4 regions of the Azotobacter tropicalis genome follow, and region 1 is predicted to be linked to each of the others. Evidence: predicted binding sites of a transcription regulator. Region 1 holds the regulator's gene; each other region holds the start of a gene.

Region 1 (5,200 bases):
TTCGGCCAATGAGCGGTTCTCATTGGTTAACGGATGACGCCGGCGAGTTTCCGAGAAACGCTTGAGCAGGGTTTCGTCATCGGCATCCAGGTAGAGCAGATCACAGAGGATGTAGCGGGTACGTACCTCTGCCAGCAGTTCGGGGAAGCGTTTCAGCTGGCTGGGCAAGTTGCGAGCATCGATAGATACCGCGACTTGGGGTTGGATCAGCTCAGTATGTAGTAGCGCCCTTTCGGCCAGCTCGGGAAGTAGAACGGCTGGCAAGTTGTCGATGCAGAAGAAACTATTGTCCTCTAGGACATCGAGGGCGGTGCTTTTGCCAGAGCCAGAGCGGCCGCTGACGATAATCACGCGCATGATGAATATTTTCCGCGGTCAGTGATTGCCGAAAGCCCGGCGGTCAATTGCTCGTTCACGGTCAACGAACCTCCGCACCACTCCCGGGAAACCCTACTGGCCCTTCTGCGCGTCCGCCACGACTTGGTAAAGGGCTTCGCTGCTCTCGACCTGGCGCAGATGCTCACGTATCTCGCTGCGATCGAGCATGCTGGCGATCTGGCGAAGCAATTGCAGATGCTCGTCGGTAGCGGCTTCTGGAACCAGCAGGACGAACAGCAGATCGACCGGTGCACCGTCAATAGCATCGAAATCGATCGGAGCATCCAGGCGCAGCAGTACACTGATCGGGGCAGGGCAGCCAGGTAGACGGCAATGGGGAATGGCGATGCCATTACCAAAACCGGTCGAGCCCAGTTTCTCACGGGCAATTAGGCTCTCGAAAATGGTCTGCTGATCTAGATCGGGCATTTCGCGGGCGACCAGGCTGGCAATATATTCGAGGGCACGCTTCTTACTGCCTCCCGGCACGTTCACCAAAGAGCGGCCGGGAGTCAGAATGTCTTCGAGTCTGATCATGGGACAGAAGAGTCAGCGGGCCGTGGCGCCCTGCTGGCGTTCGATCTGCTTTTCCTTGTGCTTAATCAATTGGCGGTCAAGCTTGTCGACAAGCAGATCGATGGCCGCATACATGTCTTCATGCTCAGCATTGGCGACCACTTCGGCACCAGAGACATGCAAGGTTGCTTCGATCTTCTGTTTGAGCTTCTCAACGGTCATGATCACCTGCACATTGGTGATACGATCGAAATGACGCTCAAGGCGGCTGATCTTCTCCTCGACATAATCACGTAGGGCGTCGGTCACATCCAGCTGATGTCCACTGATGTTGACTTGCATACCGCTTTCTCCTTGTTGCTGTTTTGACGCAGGCTGACGGGCCTGCTACCGGTATACGCTGTGTCGACTGACCGCGGAAGGATTACTGCCATTGCTGCGGCCGGTTCGATCTTGTGTTACATGAGTCGCTTGCGTTCACTGGACGGCGCAATACTGAGCGATTCCCGGTATTTGGCGACTGTACGGCGAGCCACCTGTATGCCCTGTTCTTCCAGTAAACCAGCGATCTTGCTGTCGCTCAATGGCTTTTTCGGATTTTCCGCTGCAATCAGTTTCTTGATGATGGCGCGGATGGCCGTGGAAGAGCACTCACCGCCTTCAGCGGTGCTGACGTGACTGGAAAAGAAATATTTCAGTTCATAGATGCCGCGCGGGGTATGCATGTATTTCTGGGTAGTAACCCGCGAAATGGTCGATTCGTGCATGCCGACTGCCTCGGCGATGTCATGCAATACCAGCGGTTTCATGGCTTCTTCGCCATAGTCGAGGAAGCCGCGCTGGTGTTCGACGATCTGCGTGGATACCTTCATGAGCGTCTCGTTGCGGCTCTGCAGGCTCTTGATAAACCAGCGAGCCTCCTGTAGTTGGTTGCGCATGAAAGTGTTGTCGGCGCTGGCATCGGCGCGTCTGATGAAGCCGGCGTAGTGGGGGTTGATGCGCAGGCGTGGTACGGCTTCCTGGTTGAGCTCCACCAGCCAACGGTCATTATGCTTTCGCACGATGACATCGGGTACTACATATTCGGGCTCGCTGGCTTCGATCTGGGCACCGGGGCGCGGGTTAAGACTTTGGATCAACTCGATTACCGGGCGCAGCTCTTCCTCCTTGAGCTTCATGCGCCGCATCAACTGGGTGAAGTCGCGGTTGCCGAGCAGATCGAGGTAGTCCCTTGTCAACCGCTTCGCCTCCTCCAGCCAGGGTGTATCGGCTGGAAGTTGGCGCAACTGCAGCAGCAGCGACTCGCTGAGGTCGCGAGCAGCAACTCCTGCGGGCTCGAACTGCTGGATACGGCGTAACACCATCTCCACTTCATCGAGCTCGATACTCAGCTCCGGATCCAACGAGGCCAGAATTTCCTCCAGCGAGGCTTCCAGATAGCCGTCGCTGTTGATGCTATCGATCAGGGTAACGGCAATCAGGCGGTCGGTATCTGACATCGGGGCCAGATTAAGTTGCCAGAGCAAATGGCTCTGCAGACTTTCGCCCGTGGAGGTGCGGGTGGTGAAGTCCCATTCGTCATCTTCGCTGCTCGGCAGACTGCTGGCGCTGGTCTGGTAGATGTCTTCCCAAGCGGTATCCACTGGCAGCTCGTTGGGAATTCGCTCATGCCAGTCGCCATCCTCCAGGCTGTTGCCTTCCTCACCGTTGGCCGTGCTCTCGTAGCTCTCCTGATAAGAAGCGGATGCGGCATCGATCGCCGACTGATCCCCATGCTCGGCTAGCGTGTCCGGGCTGCCGTAGTCCTCAGCGTCTTCCTGACGTTCCAGCATGGGGTTGGAGTCGAGGGCCTCTTGGATTTCCTGCTGAAGATCCAGGGTCGACAGTTGAAGCAGACGGATGGCTTGTTGCAGCTGCGGAGTCATCGTCAGCTGCTGACCCATCTTAAGGACTAGCGATGGTTTCATAATTGTAGGAAGCACCATATTTGCCAAAGCATTCGCGTCAATCACTACGAGGCGACGATGCGCCTTCTTAAAGCAAATTACATGCCTGATTATAACGGAGTTTGACTGGTCTATCCCATGGAGTAGAGCATCTCATAGACGGAATTCATGGCCGAGATACACTTCCTGCACCAGTTTATTGGTGAGGACGGCCTCGGCGTCGCCTTCGGCTATCAGCTGCCCATCGTTGACAATGTAGGCGGTTTCGCAGATGTCGAGTGTCTCACGCACGTTGTGATCGGTAATTAGAACGCCAATGCCCTTGTTCTTCAGGTGATAAATGATCTGCTTGATGTCATTAACTGAAATCGGATCGACGCCGGCAAAGGGTTCGTCGAGCAGGATGAATTTCGGAGTAGTGGCCAGAGCGCGGGCAATCTCGACCCGGCGCCGCTCGCCGCCCGAGAGACTCATGCCGAGACTGTCGCGGATATGGCTGATGTGGAACTCCTGCAGCAGAGCTTCCAGAGCCTGGCGGCGGCCTTCTCCATCCAGATCTTTGCGGGTTTCCAAGATAGCCAGGATATTATCGGCCACCGTAAGCTTGCGGAAAATCGATGCCTCTTGGGGGAGGTAACCGATACCGACCCGGGCGCGACCGTGCATGGGCAGGTGGGTGACATCGTCCTGATCGATCAGAATGCGCCCTTGGTCGGCACGGACCAGGCCGACGATCATGTAGAAGCAGGTAGTCTTGCCGGCCCCGTTGGGGCCGAGCAAGCCGACGATTTGACCGCTTTCGATGGAAAGGCTGACGTCACGGACAACCTGGCGGCCCTTGTAGCTCTTGGCCAGATGCTGAGCTTTGAGGGTAGCCATTATTGTGTCTGTCCTGACTGCTGTTTCTTTTTCGGTTGGATGACCATATCGATCCGTGGTTTCGGACTGGATATCCTGTTTCCAGTGGCACGGCCAGCATTAACGATCTGCCGTTGGGTGTCGTAAACGATTTTTTCACCCTCGAAAGTGTTGCCATCCTGAACTACCCGTGCCTTATCAACCAACACAATGCGTTCGTTTTCGGCAAAGTACTGGATAGTCTGGCCGTAGGCTCGGACGATGCTTTTGTCAGGTGCCGGTTTCTGCTCGTAAGAGGCAGGATTGCCGACTGACGTGAAAACTTTGATTTCACCCTTGTCGTCTTGGGTGATAGTGACTTTGTTGCCGGTGATTTTCAGGGTGCCCTGAGTAATGACCACGTCGCCTTGGTAGACCGCAACCCCTTGCTTGTCATCGAGTTCGGCACTGTCGGCCTGGACGCGGATCGGCTGCTCACGATCAGAAGAAAGAGCCCAAGCGCTCGCTGCGCCCAGTGCGGAGCACAGGCTGAGCAAGAAAGGGAGAGCCCGGTGGGGGAAACGGTTAGCGAACCTCATGCTGGCCTCTTACACTGGACAGCAGGTGCATCCTGCTGTCATCCAAATACGCTTTCATCCCGACAGCCGTCGTAACTCCGTTGGCCGCCTCAATTTTAACGGGTTGCTGAGTCTCAGCATATTCCCGCTCTGGAAACACGCTCAGGCGGCTGGTAGTAAGGATGGTGGAGCGCTCTTGGATATCGGTGCGCTCAACCCGTACCGCATCAATCAATTCAACCTGGTCGCCTTGGGGGCTGACCTCGCCGCGCTCGCTGCGTACGTGCCAAGGGGTTGGGGTGCCGCGGAAAATCAGCAAATCGGGCTGAGTGAGTAGGGTGATTTCGCTGCTTTTGAGATGCTCCACTCTGTTGGCAGTCATCTCGTAATGCAGATTACCTGCAGGCTGATATTGCAGTGTGCGCGCATTGGTTACATAAAAATCAATGGCGTTGTCGTCTGGAGTGTTGCCTGCTTTGTCCATAAAGCTCGCTGGACGAATGTTCCAGTAGCCTATCGCCGCCAGCAGTGTGGCCAAGGCGGCAAAGATCAGCGAAAGGCGGAATTTGCGCAGCATAGTCGCCTCTAGTTAGAGATAAGCGCTCTGCGTGGCTTCGAGGTTGCCCTGGGCTCGCAAGATCAGTTCGCAGAATTCGCGGGCCGCCCCTTCGCCGCCGCATGCTTGGGTGACGCCATGGGCGTGTTTGCGGACAAAGTTATCGGCGTTGGCCACGGCCATTCCCAAGCCAACACGACGGATGACCGGTAGGTCGGGCAGATCGTCACCGAGGTAGGCGACCTGCTCATAGATGAGCCCTAGTTCAGCCAGTAGTTCGTCCAATACGACCAGCTTGTCCTCACGCCCCTGATAGAGGTGCTGGATGCCCAGGTTACGGGCGCGGCGTTCGACCACTGGTGTGGTGCGGCCACTGATAATAGCAGTAC
Region 2 (5,200 bases), 2.2 Mb from region 1:
CACCCACAGTGCCGTCTGGTTCGGTCCGCGCGAGGGCTGTCGTCTGCTGGACGAGGGCGAGGTTTCGGCCGTGCCCTGAACCTGTGCTCCGGGCCACGCCGATATGTTTTGGGCGGTGGTCTGAGGCGGTTATCGTCCTGCGCCCGGCCTTCACGCGAGAGATTGCATGCACCAGTTCTTCACTCACTTGCCGCTCAGGCGGCTGTCATCGGCAGGGAGGCGCATTTCCCTGGCGAGAGCTGCCGCCGCCCGGGCGAAATGGAGACCGTGATGCAAGAAGGAGCGGTCTTTCCCTGGCGTGGCGGCAATCGCTTCAGCCTGCTGATCGACGGCAAGACGTTCTTTCCGCGCATGCTGACGGCCATTGCCGGCGCCAAGTGGCGCATTGATCTGGAGTTGTATCTGATCAAGGACGGCCGCTGTGCCGACCTGCTGGTCGAGGCGCTGGTCGCCGCCGCCGAGCGCGGCGTGCAGGTGCGTTGCCTGTTCGACGGCTTCGGGGCGCTCGGGTTCGGTACGGCCTTGCGCAGTCGGCTGACCAAGGCGGGCGTCGCCCTGCTGCAGTTCAACCCCTTGCGCTGGCACTTCGGGCTGCACAACCTGCACCGCGACCATCGCAAGGTGCTGCTGGTGGACGATCGCCTGGGCTATGTCGGCGGGGCCGGCGCTACCGACGAGTTCTGGAACCCTGAGGAAGAGAGCGGTCAGTGGCATGAGGTCATGGTGGAGATCGCCGGCCCCGTGCTGGCCGACTGGCGGACGCTGTTCGACCATCAATGGATGCTCTGTCACGAGCGCGGACGCTGGCATTCGCAGCGGCCGCCGAAGCCGCCGCGCATCCCGCCGGGACCCTTGCGCCGCGATGGCTCCGGGCGGCTCGCTTATGCCGAGGCGCACCAGCATCGCGACGTGTTGCGGGCGCTGATCCGCAGTTTGCTCCGTGCGAACCGGCGCATCTGGCTGGCCACGCCATATTTCCTGCCGACCTGGAAAGTCCGCCGCGCCCTGATCAAGGCGGCACGGCGCGGGGTGGAGGTGCGCCTGTTGCTGGCCGGGCACAATACCGACCACCCGCCAGTGCGCTATGCCGGCCAGCGCTATTACCGCCGCCTGCTGCGGGCCGGCGTGCGCATCTTCGAATACCAGCCGCGCTTCCTGCACCTGAAGATGGTGCTGGTCGACGACTGGGTCAGTGTCGGTTCCTGCAACTTCGACCATTGGAACCTACGCTTGAATCTGGAAGCCAACCTCGAAACGCGAGATCCGGCCTTTATCGGCGAAGTCGCCGAGTGTTTCCTCACCGATTTTCGGGTCAGCCATGAGGTCGACCAAGAGCATTGGCAGGCACGCCCCTGGTACCGCCGCCTGTATCAGCGGCTGTGGGGGTGGCTTGATCGGCTGGTGGTCGATCTGCTCGATCGCGGCGGTTGACCCTTGGCCGGGCTGAGGGTGGGTCGACGGCCGCTGAGCGGCAGGGTAGGGTGGATCTCCCTGGCGCGCAGGCTCCCCAGGCTCCGGTCTAGGGCGTCGTGCGCGTTTCATGCATCCTGTTCAGGAGTCCCCCGTGTCTGCCAAGAAAGTTCTCATGCTGGTCGGCGACTATGCCGAAGATTACGAAACCATGGTGCCGTTCCAGGCACTGCTGATGCTCGGTCATACGGTGCATGCCGTGTGCCCGGACAAGCACGCCGGGCAGACCGTGCGTACCGCCATCCACGATTTCGAGGGCGATCAGACCTACAGCGAAAAGCCGGGGCACAACTTCGCCCTGAATTTCGATTTCGCCAAGGTGCGTGCCGAGGATTACGACGCGCTGCTGATTCCGGGTGGCCGGGCGCCCGAATACCTGCGCCTCAACGAGCGCGTGCTGGAGCTGGTACGTGCCTTCGCCTCGGCGCACAAGCCGATTGCCGCTGTCTGCCATGGCGCCCAGTTGCTGGCCGCGGCCGGAGTGCTCGACGGCCGCTCGTGCAGTGCCTATCCGGCCTGTGCCCCGAGGTGCGGCTGGCCGGCGGAGAATATGTGGATGTACCGCTGGATCAGGCCCATGTGGATGGCAACCTGGTCACGGCGCCGGCCTGGCCGGCACATCCGACCTGGCTGGCGAGCTTCATCGGCCTGCTGGGCACCCGGATCGTCCACCAAGGCTAAGTCCAGAATCCAAGCGGCGGGTGCCGGTCGGTCGATGCCCCGATACGGCGCCGGGTCTGTGGCCGGATGCCTGGCTGAACGGCGGCATCTGGCAGGTGTTGCATTTTTTTGGTGCGCAGTGGATCGTGCTGGACAGATCGGGGGCTTTTTTGGTGCGAGGCCTTCCCACTCCTCCATCGCGCTCTGTCCGCGCCAGGATGAGCCGGGTCATCGGCGACCGAATGCGATTGACTAGAGGGCGACTGGAGCGAGTGACCAACAGGCTGCAGGCTCGTTTGCGATTCGCCGGCGCGATGGCACGGCTGCCCACGGAGCGTCTGCAAGACATTGATAGGAATAGGAACTTGGCAACTGGCATGAGCTTTGCGAACTTCTTTTATGCACAGCCGAGGAGCATGCATGGATCGCCAATTTTTTGACGAAATGTACGATGTGAACGGTATCTGCCGGCCACATTACCGGGGCTTCGCCAACTGGCTGGAGAACACTCCCCAGGAGGTGCTGGCCCAGCGCCGGCGCGAGGCCGATCTTCTGTTTCACCGAGCGGGTATCACTTTCACCCTGTACGGCGACGCGCAGGGCACCGAGCGCCTGATCCCCTTCGATACCATTCCGCGCAGCATTCCTGCCAGCGAATGGCGCGGGATCGAGGCCGGCTGCATACAGCGGGTTCAGGCCCTGAACCTGTTCCTTGCCGATATCTATCACGAGCAGCGTATCCTCAAGGCCGGCATCGTTCCGCCGGAGCAGGTGCTGGCCAACGACGGCTACCAGCAGGTCATGCACGGGCTCGACCTGCATCGCGACATCTACGCGCACATCGCCGGGGTCGACCTGGTGCGCGACGGCGACGGCACCTTCTACGTGCTGGAGGACAACCTGCGTACACCGAGTGGCGTCAGTTACATGCTGGAAGACCGCAAGATGATGATGCGGCTGTTCCCCGAACTGTTCGCCGCCCAGCGCATCGCCCCCGTCGACCACTATCCGAACCTGCTGCTGGAAACCTTGAAGAGCTCCAGCCCGCTGGACAACCCCAGCGTGGTGGTGCTGACCCCGGGACGCTACAACAGCGCCTATTTCGAGCACGCCTTCCTGGCCCGCGAGATGGGCGTGGAACTGGTGGAAGGGGCCGACCTGTTCGTCCGCGACGAGCGGGTGTTCATGCGCACCACCGCTGGCGCCAGGCCGGTGGACGTGATCTACCGCCGGCTGGACGATGCCTTCCTCGATCCGCTGGCGTTCAATCCCGAATCGGTACTTGGCGTGCCGGGGCTCTTGTCGGCCTATCGGTGCGGCAACGTGGTGCTGGCCAACGCCATCGGCACTGGGGTAGCCGACGACAAGTCGATCTACCCCTACGTCACCGACATGATCCGTTTCTACCTGGGCGAGGAGCCGATCCTGCAGAACGTGCCCACCTGGCAATGCCGCAAGCCGCAAGATCTGTCCCATGTCCTGGCCCATCTGCCCGAGCTGGTGGTCAAGGAAACCCAGGGGTCCGGCGGTTACGGCATGCTGGTGGGACCGGCGGCCACCAAGGCCGAGATCGAGGCCTTCCGCGAGCGTATCAAGGCGCGTCCCGAGGCCTACATCGCCCAGCCGACCTTGAGTCTGTCGACCTGCCCGACCTTCGTCGAGAGCGGCATCGCGCCGCGGCACATTGATCTGCGGCCTTTCGTCCTGAGCGGCCGCGAAACTCGTCTGGTGCCCGGTGGGCTCACCCGCGTGGCGCTGCGGGAGGGCTCCCTGGTGGTCAACTCGTCCCAGGGCGGCGGCACCAAGGACACCTGGGTCGTTGAGGATTGAAGGAATTATCGAGCATGTTAAGTAGAACCGCCGCCGATCTGTACTGGATGTCGCGCTATCTGGAGCGTGCCGAGAATCTCGCGCGGATGCTCGACGTCAGCTACTCGCTGTCGCTGATGCCGCAGGATGGCCGTGGCAATGGCCTCGACGAGCTGGCCATGCCGCTGCTGATCACCGGCACCCTCGAGGACTATCTGGAGCGCCACGGCGAATTGCACGCCGAGCGTATGCTGCACTTCTTCGCCCTCGACGCGAGCAATCCGGCCAGCCTGTTCAATTGCCTGGCTGCGGCGCGCAGCAACGCCCATGCGGTGCGCGGAAGGATCACCGCGGACATGTGGGAGAACATCAACGCCACGTGGCTGGCTCTGCTCGACCTTGCCGAGCAGGGGCTGAGCGGCTACGGCATCAGCCGTTTTTGCGAGTGGGTCAAGGAGCGCTCTCACCTGTTCCGCGGCGCCACCTACGGCACCCTGATGCGCGGCGACGTGCACAGCTTCATCCGCCTGGGGACGTTCATCGAGCGGGCCGACAACACCCTGCGCCTGCTCGATGCCCGCTACGAGCTGCTTGGCGCGGACAGCGAGGATCCCAACGATCGCTCGGCACGTGCCTACTATCAGTGGAGCGCGCTGCTTCGCGCGCTGACCGCCTTCGAAGCCTTCGCCGAGATCTATCGCGGCTCGCCGCGGGCCGGCAAGGTCGCCGAGCTACTACTGCTGCGGGCAGAGGTGCCGCGCTCGCTGCGCTCCTGTCTGACCGAGCTGCAGCAGACGCTTGCCGACCTGCCCGGCGACAACGGTCGTCCGGCCCAGCGCCTGGCCGCCGAGCTGGAAGCGCGGCTGCGCTACACGGTGATCGAGGAGGTTCTCGAAACCGGGATGCATGCCTGGATCACCGAGTACATCGAACAGGTGCAGTGCCTGGGCGACGCCATTCACAAGTGCTATCTGGAAGTGGCCTGAATGCCTGCCGGCATCCGCCGGATGCCGGCAAAGTGCAGCGGAAGCCTTAGCTTGGTGCCAGGGGCACTGTCCGGGAGCGCCCCTTCTGGTCTAGGGCTGGCCTGCCGGCAGCCATCGGGTGTCTCAGTGGCAATCGCCCGTCTCGGCCAGGCGATATTCGATGATTTCGCTGACCCGGAAGCTGCCCGGAAAGTCGCGACAGCCCGGACAATCCAGCTGTGGCCCTGGGGTGCCGCGCAAGACCGCGAAGGCTTCCTCGTAGGGCTCGCTGACCA
Region 3 (5,200 bases), 1.6 Mb from region 1:
GGATAGCCGCCACCTCCAGCGCCTCGTGCTCGTCCAAAGGCGGCAGCAGGCCCGGCAGGCGGCTGGCCAGCAGGGTCTTGCCGGTTCCGGGCGGGCCGCTCAACAGCAGGTTGTGACTGCCCGCTGCAGCCACCAGCAGGGCGCGCTTGGCCGCGGCCTGGCCCTGCACTTCGGCCAGGTCGGGATAGGGCGGCGCCTGGCGCAGCAGGCCTTGGGCTCGGTAGGGCGGGAGCGGGGCCTGGCCGTTCAGGTGGGCGGCCAGCTCCAGCAGGTGGTCGACCGCCAGCACGTTCAGCCCCGAAGCCAGGCTGGCCTCTTCGGCGTTGGCCCGCGGCACCACCAGGGTGCGTCCGGCGGCGCGGGCGGCCAGTGCGGCAGGCAGTACGCCCTGGATCGGCCGCAGGCTGCCGGAGAGGGCCAGCTCACCCAGGCATTCCAGGCCGCCCAGGGCCTCGGCGGGCAGCTGCTCGCTGGCGGCGAGGATGCCGAGGGCGATGGCCAGATCGAAGCGTCCGCCGTCCTTGGGCAGGTCGGCGGGCGCCAGATTCAGGGTGATGCGCCGCGCCGGGAAGTCGAAGCCGGAGGTGAGGATGGCGCTGCGCACGCGGTCCTTGCTCTCGCGGACCGCGGTTTCCGGCAGGCCGACCAGGGTCAGCGCCGGCAGACCGTTGGCCAGGTGCGCCTCGACGGTGACGGCGGGCGCCTCGACGCCCACCTGGGCGCGGCTGTGGACGATGGCCAGGGACATGGATCGCTCCTTGATCGCATTCCCCGCGCGCTCAGGCGGCGGGCGGGGCGGGAGGCTGTTCGCCCAGACGTGCTTCGAGTTCGGCGACCTTGGCTTCCAGCGCCTCCAGGCGGGCACGGGTGCGGGCGAGGACGGCCATCTGGCTGTCGAATTCCTCCCGGCTGACCAGGTCGAGCTTGCTGAAGGCGCTCTGCAGCAAGGCCTTGAGCTGGGCCTCGAGTTCGCGGGGCGGGAGCGGCGCCTCGCCGCTGAACAGGCGGGAGGCGTGGGTGCTGAGGGTGTCGAACAGGGCTTTGGGCGGCAGCATGGTGCGGTTCCGGAATCGGTCGGCCGCCAGTGTATCACGGGGCATCGGCGCGGCTGCTGAGCGGTGTCGCGCACGTTTTCCGTGCAGGTGTGCCGCCGGCTGCGCACCTGGCGGGTGCGGCATTTTCCCGCGGCCTATCCTGCAAAAGTTCCATAACCATATCGCCGTTAGGGGTTTTGGCCGTTTGGCGTTGGCGGTATGATTTTTGCCTTTGCGAAGGCATGGCACCCTGAGGCATTGGCCGGATGCCGTCGAGCGGGCCGGCCCTAGGCGGCCACGCGAAAGCCAGACACTGCGCTTAAACTTGAATCGGGATCGTCTATTCCTGGGGCAAGTCCACTACACGGAGATACGTTTCATGAAGCTAGTCACTGCCATCATCAAGCCGTTCAAGCTGGACGACGTACGCGAATCGCTGTCGGAAATTGGGGTGCAGGGCATCACCGTCACCGAGGTCAAGGGGTTCGGTCGGCAGAAGGGCCATACCGAGCTGTATCGGGGGGCGGAATACGTAGTCGACTTCCTGCCGAAGGTGAAGATCGACGTGGCCATCGAAGACAGCCAGCTCGACCATGTCATCGAGGCCATCACCAAGGCCGCCAACACCGGCAAGATCGGTGACGGCAAGATTTTCGTCGTCAATCTGGAACAGGCCATTCGTATCCGTACCGGCGAGACCGGCACCGACGCGATCTGAGCCTACGATCCCCCGCCCCCAGGAGATAATCAATGACGCTGCGCAAAAGCGCAGGGCTTGCTGCCCTTTTCTCTCTCTTCCTGCCCATCGCGGCCAGCGCCCAGGAGGCCACGCTGGATTCCGGCGACACCGCCTGGATGCTGACCGCCACGGCGCTGGTGCTGTTCATGACCGTACCCGGTCTGGCGCTGTTCTACGGCGGCATGGTGCGCGCGAAGAACCTGCTCTCGGTGATGATGCAGTGCTTCGCCATCACCGGCCTGATCAGCGTGATCTGGGTCCTGTTCGGCTACAGCCTGGCCTTCGATACCACCGGCATGGAAGAGGGCGTGCTCAACTTCAGCTCCTTCGTCGGCGGTCTGGAGAAGGCCTTTCTCAGCGGGCTGACCACCGACAGCCTGGTCGGCACCTTCCCCGAAAGCGTCTTCATCACTTTCCAGATGACCTTCGCCATCATCACCCCGGCACTGATCGCCGGCGCCTTCGCCGAGCGCATGAAGTTCTCGTCGATGCTGGTGTTCATGTCGGTGTGGTTCCTGCTGGTCTACGCGCCGATCGCGCACATGGTCTGGAGCGGTAACGGTGCCTTGATGTGGGACTGGGGCGTGCTCGACTTCGCCGGCGGCACCGTGGTGCACATCAACGCCGGTGTCGCCGGTCTGGTGTCCTGCCTGGTGCTGGGCAAGCGCAAGGGCTACCCGGGCGTCGCCATGACCCCGCACAACCTGGGCTACACCCTGATCGGTGCGGCCATGCTGTGGGTCGGTTGGTTCGGTTTCAACGCCGGCTCGGCGATCGCCGCCAATGGCACCGCTGGCATGGCCATGCTGGTGACCCAGATCGCCACCGCCGCCGCGGCGCTGGCCTGGATGGCCGCCGAGTGGCTGACCCACGGCAAGCCGAGCGCCCTGGGCATCGCTTCCGGCGTGGTCGCCGGCTTGGTGGCGATCACCCCGGCCGCCGGCACCGCCGGCCCGATGGGCGCCTTGGTGATCGGCCTGGCTTCCGGTGCGATCTGCTTCTACTGCGCCACCGCCGTGAAGCGCCGCTTCGGCTATGACGACTCCCTCGACGCCTTCGGCGTGCACGGGGTCGGCGGCATCGTCGGCGCGATTCTGACCGGCCTGTTCGCGGCGCCGGCCATGGGCGGCTTCGGCGAGGTGGACAGCATCGCCAGCCAGCTGTGGATCCAGATCAAGGGCGTGCTTTTCACCGTGATCTACACCGGCGTCGTCACCTTCGCGATCCTCAAGGTGATCGAGCGGGTGATGGGCCTGCGCGTCAGCGACGAGGAGGAAACCATCGGTCTCGACCTCTCCCTGCACAACGAGCGCGGCTACAACCTCTGAGTGAGGACAGCGGCCGGAGCGATCCGACCGCGTCTTCGCTGCGCTCTTGCCGCGGCAAGGGTCGCAAGCCGTCAAAAGGGCGCCATCGGCGCCCTTTGCTTTTTTCCGCGCCGCGCTAGAATTCCCGCGGCACAACCCTGGAGCTGTGGCAGATGTGGCAACAGACCATCGTCACCCTGCGTCCGCGGCCGCGTGGTTTCCACCTGGTGACCGACGAGCTGCTGGCCGGCCTGCCGGAGCTTGCCTCCTGCCGGATCGGGCTGCTGCACCTCTGGTTGCAGCACACCTCGGCCTCGTTGACCGTCAACGAGAATGCCGATGCGGCGGTGCGGCGCGATTTCGAACGCTTCTTCAGCCGCCTGGTGCCCCAGGGCGACGCTGGCTACGAGCACGACTACGAGGGGCCGGACGATCTGCCGGCGCACTTCAAGGCCAGCCTGCTGGGCTGCCAACTGCTCCTGCCGGTGACGGCCGGGCGCCTGGCGCTGGGACCTGGCAGGGCATCTACCTCGGCGAGCATCGCGAGCGGGGCGGTGCGCGTCGCGTCCTGGCCACGCTGCAAGGCCAGGGGAACTGATTTTTCCGGCGTAGCTCTCAGAGCTGGGATCGCCCATCGATTTGCAGTGTCCACGAGCCAGGGTCGAGGCGACCGCTGGCGGGACTATAAACCAACCTGCTGTACCCAAGCCGTGAGGTCGAATATGAGCGATGAAGAACTGGAACAGGAAGAGCTGGAAGCGGGTGAGGAGGAGGACGGCGAAGAGCTGAACGCCGCCGACGAAGCGGCGAGTGAGGAGGATGACGGCAGCGACCGGGTGGTGGCTTCCGGCAAGAAGGCCAAGAGCGCTGCGGACGTCGACGAGATGCCCAGCATCGAAGCCAAGCAGAAGGATCGCGATGCGCTGGCACGGGCCATGGAAGAATTCCTGGCGCGTGGCGGCAAGGTACAGGAAGTCGAGCCGAACGTGGTCGCCGACCCGCCGAAGAAGCCCGACAGCAAGTACGGTAGCCGCCCCATCTGAGCCTTTCCGGCCGGTTGGTGGCGCAAGGGCGGCCCGGGAAAATCCCGGGCCGCCCTTTTTTGTGCCTGGCAGTTCTGGCGCTGCGGCGAGCAGCGCCAAGGCCGTCAGCCGAGCTGCCAGCGACCGAGCAGCGCCGGCAGCTCGGCTAGGCTGGCGATCTGCGCGTCCGGTGCCCCGGCGTGGCTCCAGGGCTTGCCGGCGGGGTTGTACCAGATCGCTCGCAGGCCGGCGCGCTGAGCACCCAGGATGTCGTCGTCGGGGTGGTCGCCGATGTGCACCGCCTGCTCGGCCGCCACTCCACCGCGCCGCAGGGCCTCGCGGAACGGCTGCGGATCGGGCTTGCCGATACCCAGCTCTTCGGCGCAGAGGGTGAAGCGGAAGTAGTCGGCCAGGCCCAGGCGGCGCACATCGGCGTTGCCGTTGGTCAGCACGCCGAGGACGTAGCGGTTGGCGAGGATTTCCAGGGTCGGCTGGGTCTCGGGAAAGAACTCGATGCGGTGGCGCGCGGTGAGGAAGGTCTCGAAGGCCTGCTCGGCCAGTTCCCGTGCCTCGGCCGCGGGGTAGCCGGCCTCCTCGAGGGCGTGCAGCAGTACGCGGCGGCGCAGCTCGCTGATGCGGTGCTTGAGCGCCGGCTCGCCTTCGACCAGGCGGGCGCGGATCGGCCACAGGTGCTCGACCGGTACCGCGCCGAGCAGCGGCGCATGGCGGCCCAGCCAGTCGCGCAGTTCGGCTTCGGCGCTTTCGATGACCGGGGCGACGTTCCACAGGGTGTCATCGAGATCGAAGGTGATCAGGCGGATGTTCATGGAGTCTCGTCCTTGCGACGACGCGCCCGCGGATGGGCCTGGTCGTAGACCGCCGCCAGGTGCTGGAAGTCGAGATGGGTGTAGATCTGGGTGGTGGCGATGTCGGCATGGCCGAGCAGTTCCTGCACGGCGCGCAGGTCCTGGGAGGACTCCAGCAGGTGGCTGGCGAAGCTGTGTCGCAGCATGTGCGGGTGCAGGTGCTGGCCGAGCTCGCGCACGCCGGCCTGGCGCACCCGCAACTGTACGGCGCGGGGGCTCAGGCGGCGGCCCT
Region 4 (5,200 bases), 1.8 Mb from region 1:
GTCGGCTACTTCGGCTATGACTGCGTGCGCTACGTCGAGAAGAAGCTCGCCCGTTGCCCGAATCCCGATCCGCTGGGCACCCCGGACATCCTGCTGATGGTTTCCGACGCGGTGGTGGTGTTCGACAACCTGGCCGGCAAGATGCACCTGATCGTCCTCGCCGATCCCGGTGCGGCGGATGCCTACGAGCAGGGCCAGGCGCGCCTGCAGGCGCTGCTGGAACAGTTGCGCCAGCCGCTGGCGCCGCGCCAGGGCATCGATCTTTCCGCCCCGCCCGGTGCCGAGCCGGCATTCCGCGCCAGCTTCGGCCGCGAGGACTACGAGCGCGCGGTGGACACCATCAAGGAGTACATCCTCGCTGGCGACTGCATGCAGGTGGTGCCCTCGCAGCGCATGTCGATCGACTTCAAGGCCGCGCCCATCGATCTGTACCGGGCGCTGCGCTGCTTCAACCCGACCCCCTACATGTACTTCTTCGACTTCGGCGACTTCCACGTGGTCGGCAGCTCGCCTGAGGTGCTGGTGCGCGTCGAGGACGGCCTGGTCACGGTGCGCCCGATCGCCGGCACCCGCCCGCGCGGCACCAGCGAGGACGCCGACCTGGCACTGGAAAAGGACCTGCTCTCCGACGCCAAGGAGCTGGCCGAGCACCTGATGCTGATCGACCTGGGCCGCAACGACGTCGGCCGGGTCGCCGACACCGGCTCGGTGCAGGTCACCGACCAGATGGTCATCGAGCGCTACTCCAACGTCATGCACATCGTCTCCAACGTCACCGGCCAGCTCAGGGAAGGGCTGACGGCGATGGACGCGCTGCGCGCCATCCTGCCGGCCGGCACCCTCTCCGGCGCGCCGAAGATCCGTGCCATGGAGATCATCGACGAGCTGGAGCCGGTCAAGCGCGGCGTCTACGGCGGCGCGGTCGGCTATCTGGCCTGGAACGGCAACATGGACACGGCGATCGCCATCCGCACCGCAGTGATCAAGGATGGCGAACTGCACGTGCAGGCCGGCGGCGGCATCGTCGCCGACTCGGTGCCGGCGCTGGAGTGGGAGGAAACCATCAACAAGCGCCGCGCCATGTTCCGCGCCGTGGCCCTGGCCGAGCAGGGCGGGGCCTGAGCTGAGGCCCTGCAGGGCTTCTGATCGCCAGCAAGCTGGCTCCTACGCCGGATCGAGCGCCCGGCGCAGGGGATCATCGGCGAGCGGGCGAAGCCCTGGCGGGCGTAGAAGCGCTGGGCGTCGAGGTTGTCGGCGTCGGTCAGCAGCGTGATGCGCCGGCAGCCGCGGCGGCGCGCTGTGGCAATGGCCGCCTCCAGCAGCTGCGTGCCGAGGCCCCGGCCGCGGGCCGCGTCGTCCACCACCATATCCTCGAGCAGCGCCACCGGCGCGCCCAAGGCGGTGGAGATCGTGTAGAGCAGGTTGACCATGCCGAAGGTCCGTCCGTCCTCCTCGGCGAGCAGGATCTCGCCGACATCCGGGTTTTCGATGATCGCCGCCAGGCCGCGCTGCTGCGCCTCGCGGTCGGGGCTGAACTCGGCCTCCTGGGCGAACAGCTGGTCGAGCAGGCGGCACAGCGCCGGGATGTCGGCGGACGTGGCGGGGCGGATCTCCATGGGCGTTTCTCCTGAGGGGGACATGGGCCGGCAGGCGCCTGGCCGGGCTTCTACCGGGGACGCGGCGGGCTTAACCTTCGATGGCAGGGCCGTTGCCGGCAGGCCGGCATGATAGCGCCCGATCCCGGCCCCGGCCCTCCTTCCCTTCGCCTGCCAAGGAGCGAACCATGCAGATGCCCGTCAACACCTTCAAGCAGCGCCTAGCCCGGGAGGCGCAGATCGGCGTCTGGGTCGGCCTGGCCGATCCCTACTGCGCCGAACTGGCGGCCAATGCCGGCTTCGACTGGCTGCTGCTCGACGGCGAGCACGCGCCCAACGACCTGCGCTCGCTGCTCGGCCAGTTGCAGGCGGTGGCGCCCTACGCCGGCCAGGCGGTGGTCCGCCCGCCGGTCGGCGATCCGGTGCTGATCAAGCAACTGCTCGACATCGGCGCGCAGACCCTGCTGGTGCCCATGGTGGAGAGCGCCGGGCAGGCCCGCGAGCTGGTCGCCGCCATGCACTACCCGCCGCACGGCATCCGCGGGGTCGGCGCGTCTCTGGCGCGTGCCTCGCGCTGGAACAGCATCCCCGACTACCTGGACGCGGCCGACGCGCAGATGTGCCTGCTGGTCCAGGTGGAGAGTGTCAGGGGGCTGGAGAATCTCGACGCCATCGCCGCGGTCAAGGGGGTGGACGGAATCTTCGTCGGCCCGGCGGACCTTTCCGCCTCCATGGGCCATCGCGGCGCACCGGGCCATCCGGCGGTGGTGGCGGCCATCGAGGACGCCATCGCCCGCATCCGCCGCGCCGGCAAGGCCGCCGGCATCCTCGCCACGGACGAGGCGCGGGCGCGCCGCTACCTGGAGCTGGGCTGCGCCTTCGTCGCCGTGGGCGTCGACACCAGCCTGCTGATGCGCGCGATGAAGGCCCTGGCGGGCCGCTTCAAGGGCGGCACCGCGGAACCCGCGGGGAACGGCGGCGGCTACTGAGGCGCCGGCCGCGATCAGAAGGTCTTGGAGATCGAGGCGACGATGTTGGCGTCGCAGTAGGTCTCGTTGCCGGTGTAGTTCTCGCACTCCTCGTTCTTCAGGTCGGTCTCGGTATAGGCCAGGCCGAACTGCAGGCCGACGAACTCCTTGCTCACCCCGACGTACCAGTCGTAGTAGGAGTCCTCGCCCTGGGTCGCGCCGTCCTTGTAGAAGGAGTCGTCCTTGAAGTCGTACTTGCCGACGCGCAGGGACAGCCCCACGCCATAGGGCAGGTCGCGCTTGTAGCCGACGTAGGAATAGACGGCGGTGTTGTCGTGGCTGTAGTCGTCGGAATAGTTGACGCCGACCTTGAAGCCGTAGGCGGAGAGGCTGCCGTAGTACTCGCTGTAGTTCAGGTCGGCGTTGCCGAGGTCGTCGCCCGGGTAGTCGTACTTGAGCCAGCCCACGTCGAAGGTCAGCTCCTCGGTGAGCTTGTTGCTGTAGCCGAAGTAGTAGTCACGTTCCGTGGTCGCGTCCGAGGTCTCGTAGTCGGTGTTGGAGACCCAGGCGCCGACGTACAGCCCGCTCTCGTGGACGATGTCCAGCCCGCCCTGGATGGCCGTGTCGCCCTTGGTCTGCGAGATGCCGCGGAAGATGTACTCGGAGGCCAGGGTGGCGTTGGCGCTGATGCTGAACTCGCCCAGCGGCGTGTCCACCGTCGTCCCCGCCACGGCGATGCAGGTGCCGGCCATGGCGCCGGCGGTGGTGAGGGCGAGGGTCGTTTTCTTGAACATGACTCGTCTGTCCTTGGGGTTGCGGTGCGCGCGGGGCGCGCAGGTCTGGAGGATGATCCGGTAAGGCTGTTTTTGAGATAAGCACAGGGCTTGCCAACCATCAAAAAACTTCTGAAAAAGAGATTTCCTTGCGCTTTTCAGGGGTTTTCTGCACCACTTATGGCGTATTGAGCCCGAGGCGTGCATCGTCCCGGTGCGCCTGCTCCCGGAGGACATGGCGAGGCTGCACTGCCGGCAGGCAGCCCTGGCCCTGCGACGGAGCATGTGTCCGGGGGAGTGATCCGGCAGGGGGCTGCAGGGCGGGCTCGGGTGATAACGGAGCGGTGGACGGAGCTGGTGCGGGCAGCACCCAGGCTGCTTCAGGAGAGGGCGGGGGCTGTATCCGCTGCCCGCTTTCAGCCGTGCTGCAGGGGCAGGCCGATCCGCGCCCGCAGGCCCGGGCCGGGCCGCTCGGACAGTTCCAGGCGGCCGCCGTGCTCGCGGGCGATGCGCTCGGCGATGGCCAGGCCGAGGCCGGCGCCCGGCGCTCCGCCGCGGGCGTGCTCGCCACGGCGGAAGGCCTGCTTCAGCGCCTCGGCGTCCCGTCCGCCGAGGCCTGCGCCGCTGTCGATCACCTCGAGCCAGGCGCTGTCGCCGTCCATGCCGCTGCGCAGGCGGACCGGCGGGCGGCCGTGGCGCCAGGCGTTCTCCAGCAGGTTGGTCAGTGCCCGGCGCAGCGCCGCCGGGTGCATCCGCACCGGCGGCGGCGCACCCAGCTCCAGCTGCAGCGGCTGGCCGTGGTCGGCGTAGGCGGCCGCCACTTCCCGGGCCAGGACGTCGAGCTCGCCGGCCACCGCCGGTTCCTCGCGGCTGTCGCGGGCGAAGTCGAGGAACTGTCCGACGAGTGCGTCCATCTCGGCGATGCTGCGCCGCAGGCTGGCGGCCACCTCAGGCTCGTCGCGGCCGGCGAGGATCTCCACGCCCAGGCTCAGCTTGGCCAGCGGCGTGCGCAGGTCGTGGGAGAGGCCGGCCAGCATCAGGGCGCGCTCGCGCTCGTTGCGCGCGAGGCTGTCGCGCAGGCGGTTGAAGCTGCGGCTGAGGCTGGCGGTTTCCTCCGGCCCATCGTCCGCCAGAGGCTCCGGTTCGCCGCCGCGGCCGAGGCACTCGGCGGCCTGCACCACGCGGGTCAGGGGCCGGTTCAGGCGGCGCTGGATCGCCAGGGCGCCGGCCAGCGCCAGCAGCCCGGCGCCCAGCGAGGCGAGCAGCCATGTGCCGGTGAACAGGCGCTCCGCCAGGATGCCCGGCACCGCCAGCCAAAGGTCCTCGCCCTCCAGGCGCAGGCGCAGCACCGGGCCGCCTCCGGCCTCGCGCAGCCAGTGCACCTCGAGGTCGTCGCCGGCCAGACGCTCGGCCAGGCGCCGGGCGAAGCTGCGCTCCAGCGGCGGCAGCGGGGTGGGCGGCCCGTCGCCGCCGGCGATGCTGTGGCCGGCCAGGGCCTGCGCGTTGAAGCGGGCGACGAAGGCCGCGCGCTGCGCCGGCGGCAACGCCAGCAGGGTGGCGCGCAGGGCCGTCGCATTGTGTGCCACGCCGGCGGCGATCTGTTCCAGGCGCGGTTCGAGGATCAGCCGGCGGGCGAGCAGCGCCCCGCCCAGCTGGCCGAGCAGGATCAGCAGGGCGATCAGCAGCAGGCTGCGGCCGAACAGGCTGCGCGGCAGCAGCCTCATGGCTGGTCCTCCGCGCGGCCGTCGGGCATGAACAGGTAGCCCAGCCCCCAGACCGTCCGGATGTAGCGCGGCTGCGCCGGATCGTCCTCGATCGCCCGGCGCAGGCGCATGACCTGCACGTCGATGCTGCGGTCGCTGGC

What was found. Region 1 encodes sigma-54, which starts transcription at its own class of promoters, with help from an activator protein. Its sites were predicted from a motif close to ANTGGCATNNANNTTGCTNT; they were not measured.
Region 2: a site for sigma-54 is predicted at 2,502-2,521, ahead of Atro_RS19470 (circularly permuted type 2 ATP-grasp protein). Genes of this name have one in related genera too.
Region 3: a site for sigma-54 is predicted at 1,248-1,267, ahead of glnK (P-II family nitrogen regulator). Genes of this name have one in related genera too.
Region 4: a site for sigma-54 is predicted at 3,436-3,455, ahead of Atro_RS16290 (TorF family putative porin). Genes of this name have one in related genera too.

The regions. Positions count from the first base shown of each region.
Region 1 is NZ_AP046059.1:1,665,440-1,670,639, reverse strand. It holds gene rapZ (RNase adapter RapZ) at 1-357, opposite strand, end outside; gene ptsN (PTS IIA-like nitrogen regulatory protein PtsN) at 451-915, opposite strand; gene hpf (ribosome hibernation-promoting factor, HPF/YfiA family) at 928-1,236, opposite strand; gene Atro_RS07790 (RNA polymerase factor sigma-54) at 1,353-2,861, opposite strand; gene lptB (LPS export ABC transporter ATP-binding protein) at 2,994-3,719, opposite strand; gene lptA (lipopolysaccharide transport periplasmic protein LptA) at 3,719-4,276, opposite strand; gene lptC (LPS export ABC transporter periplasmic protein LptC) at 4,263-4,832, opposite strand; gene Atro_RS07770 (KdsC family phosphatase) at 4,845-5,200, opposite strand, start outside.
Region 2 is NZ_AP046059.1:4,118,208-4,123,407, forward strand. It holds gene Atro_RS19455 (amidase) at 1-79, shown strand, start outside; gene Atro_RS19460 (phospholipase D-like domain-containing protein) at 271-1,431, shown strand; partial or broken gene Atro_RS19465 (DJ-1/PfpI family protein) at 1,541-2,151, shown strand; gene Atro_RS19470 (circularly permuted type 2 ATP-grasp protein) at 2,551-3,960, shown strand; gene Atro_RS19475 (alpha-E domain-containing protein) at 3,975-4,925, shown strand; gene Atro_RS19480 (hypothetical protein) at 5,049-5,200, opposite strand, start outside.
Region 3 is NZ_AP046059.1:3,304,638-3,309,837, forward strand. It holds gene Atro_RS15605 (YifB family Mg chelatase-like AAA ATPase) at 1-748, opposite strand, end outside; gene Atro_RS15610 (accessory factor UbiK family protein) at 780-1,055, opposite strand; gene glnK (P-II family nitrogen regulator) at 1,414-1,752, shown strand; gene Atro_RS15620 (ammonium transporter) at 1,785-3,101, shown strand; partial or broken gene Atro_RS15625 (secondary thiamine-phosphate synthase enzyme YjbQ) at 3,254-3,678, shown strand; gene sutA (dormancy-specific transcriptional regulator SutA) at 3,803-4,123, shown strand; gene Atro_RS15635 (HAD family hydrolase) at 4,228-4,929, opposite strand; gene xerC (tyrosine recombinase XerC) at 4,926-5,200, opposite strand, start outside.
Region 4 is NZ_AP046059.1:3,431,098-3,436,297, forward strand. It holds gene trpE (anthranilate synthase component I) at 1-1,122, shown strand, start outside; partial or broken gene Atro_RS16280 (GNAT family N-acetyltransferase) at 1,266-1,640, opposite strand; gene hpaI (4-hydroxy-2-oxoheptanedioate aldolase) at 1,784-2,584, shown strand; gene Atro_RS16290 (TorF family putative porin) at 2,599-3,357, opposite strand; gene Atro_RS16295 (ATP-binding protein) at 3,753-5,060, opposite strand; gene ompR (osmolarity response regulator transcription factor OmpR) at 5,057-5,200, opposite strand, start outside.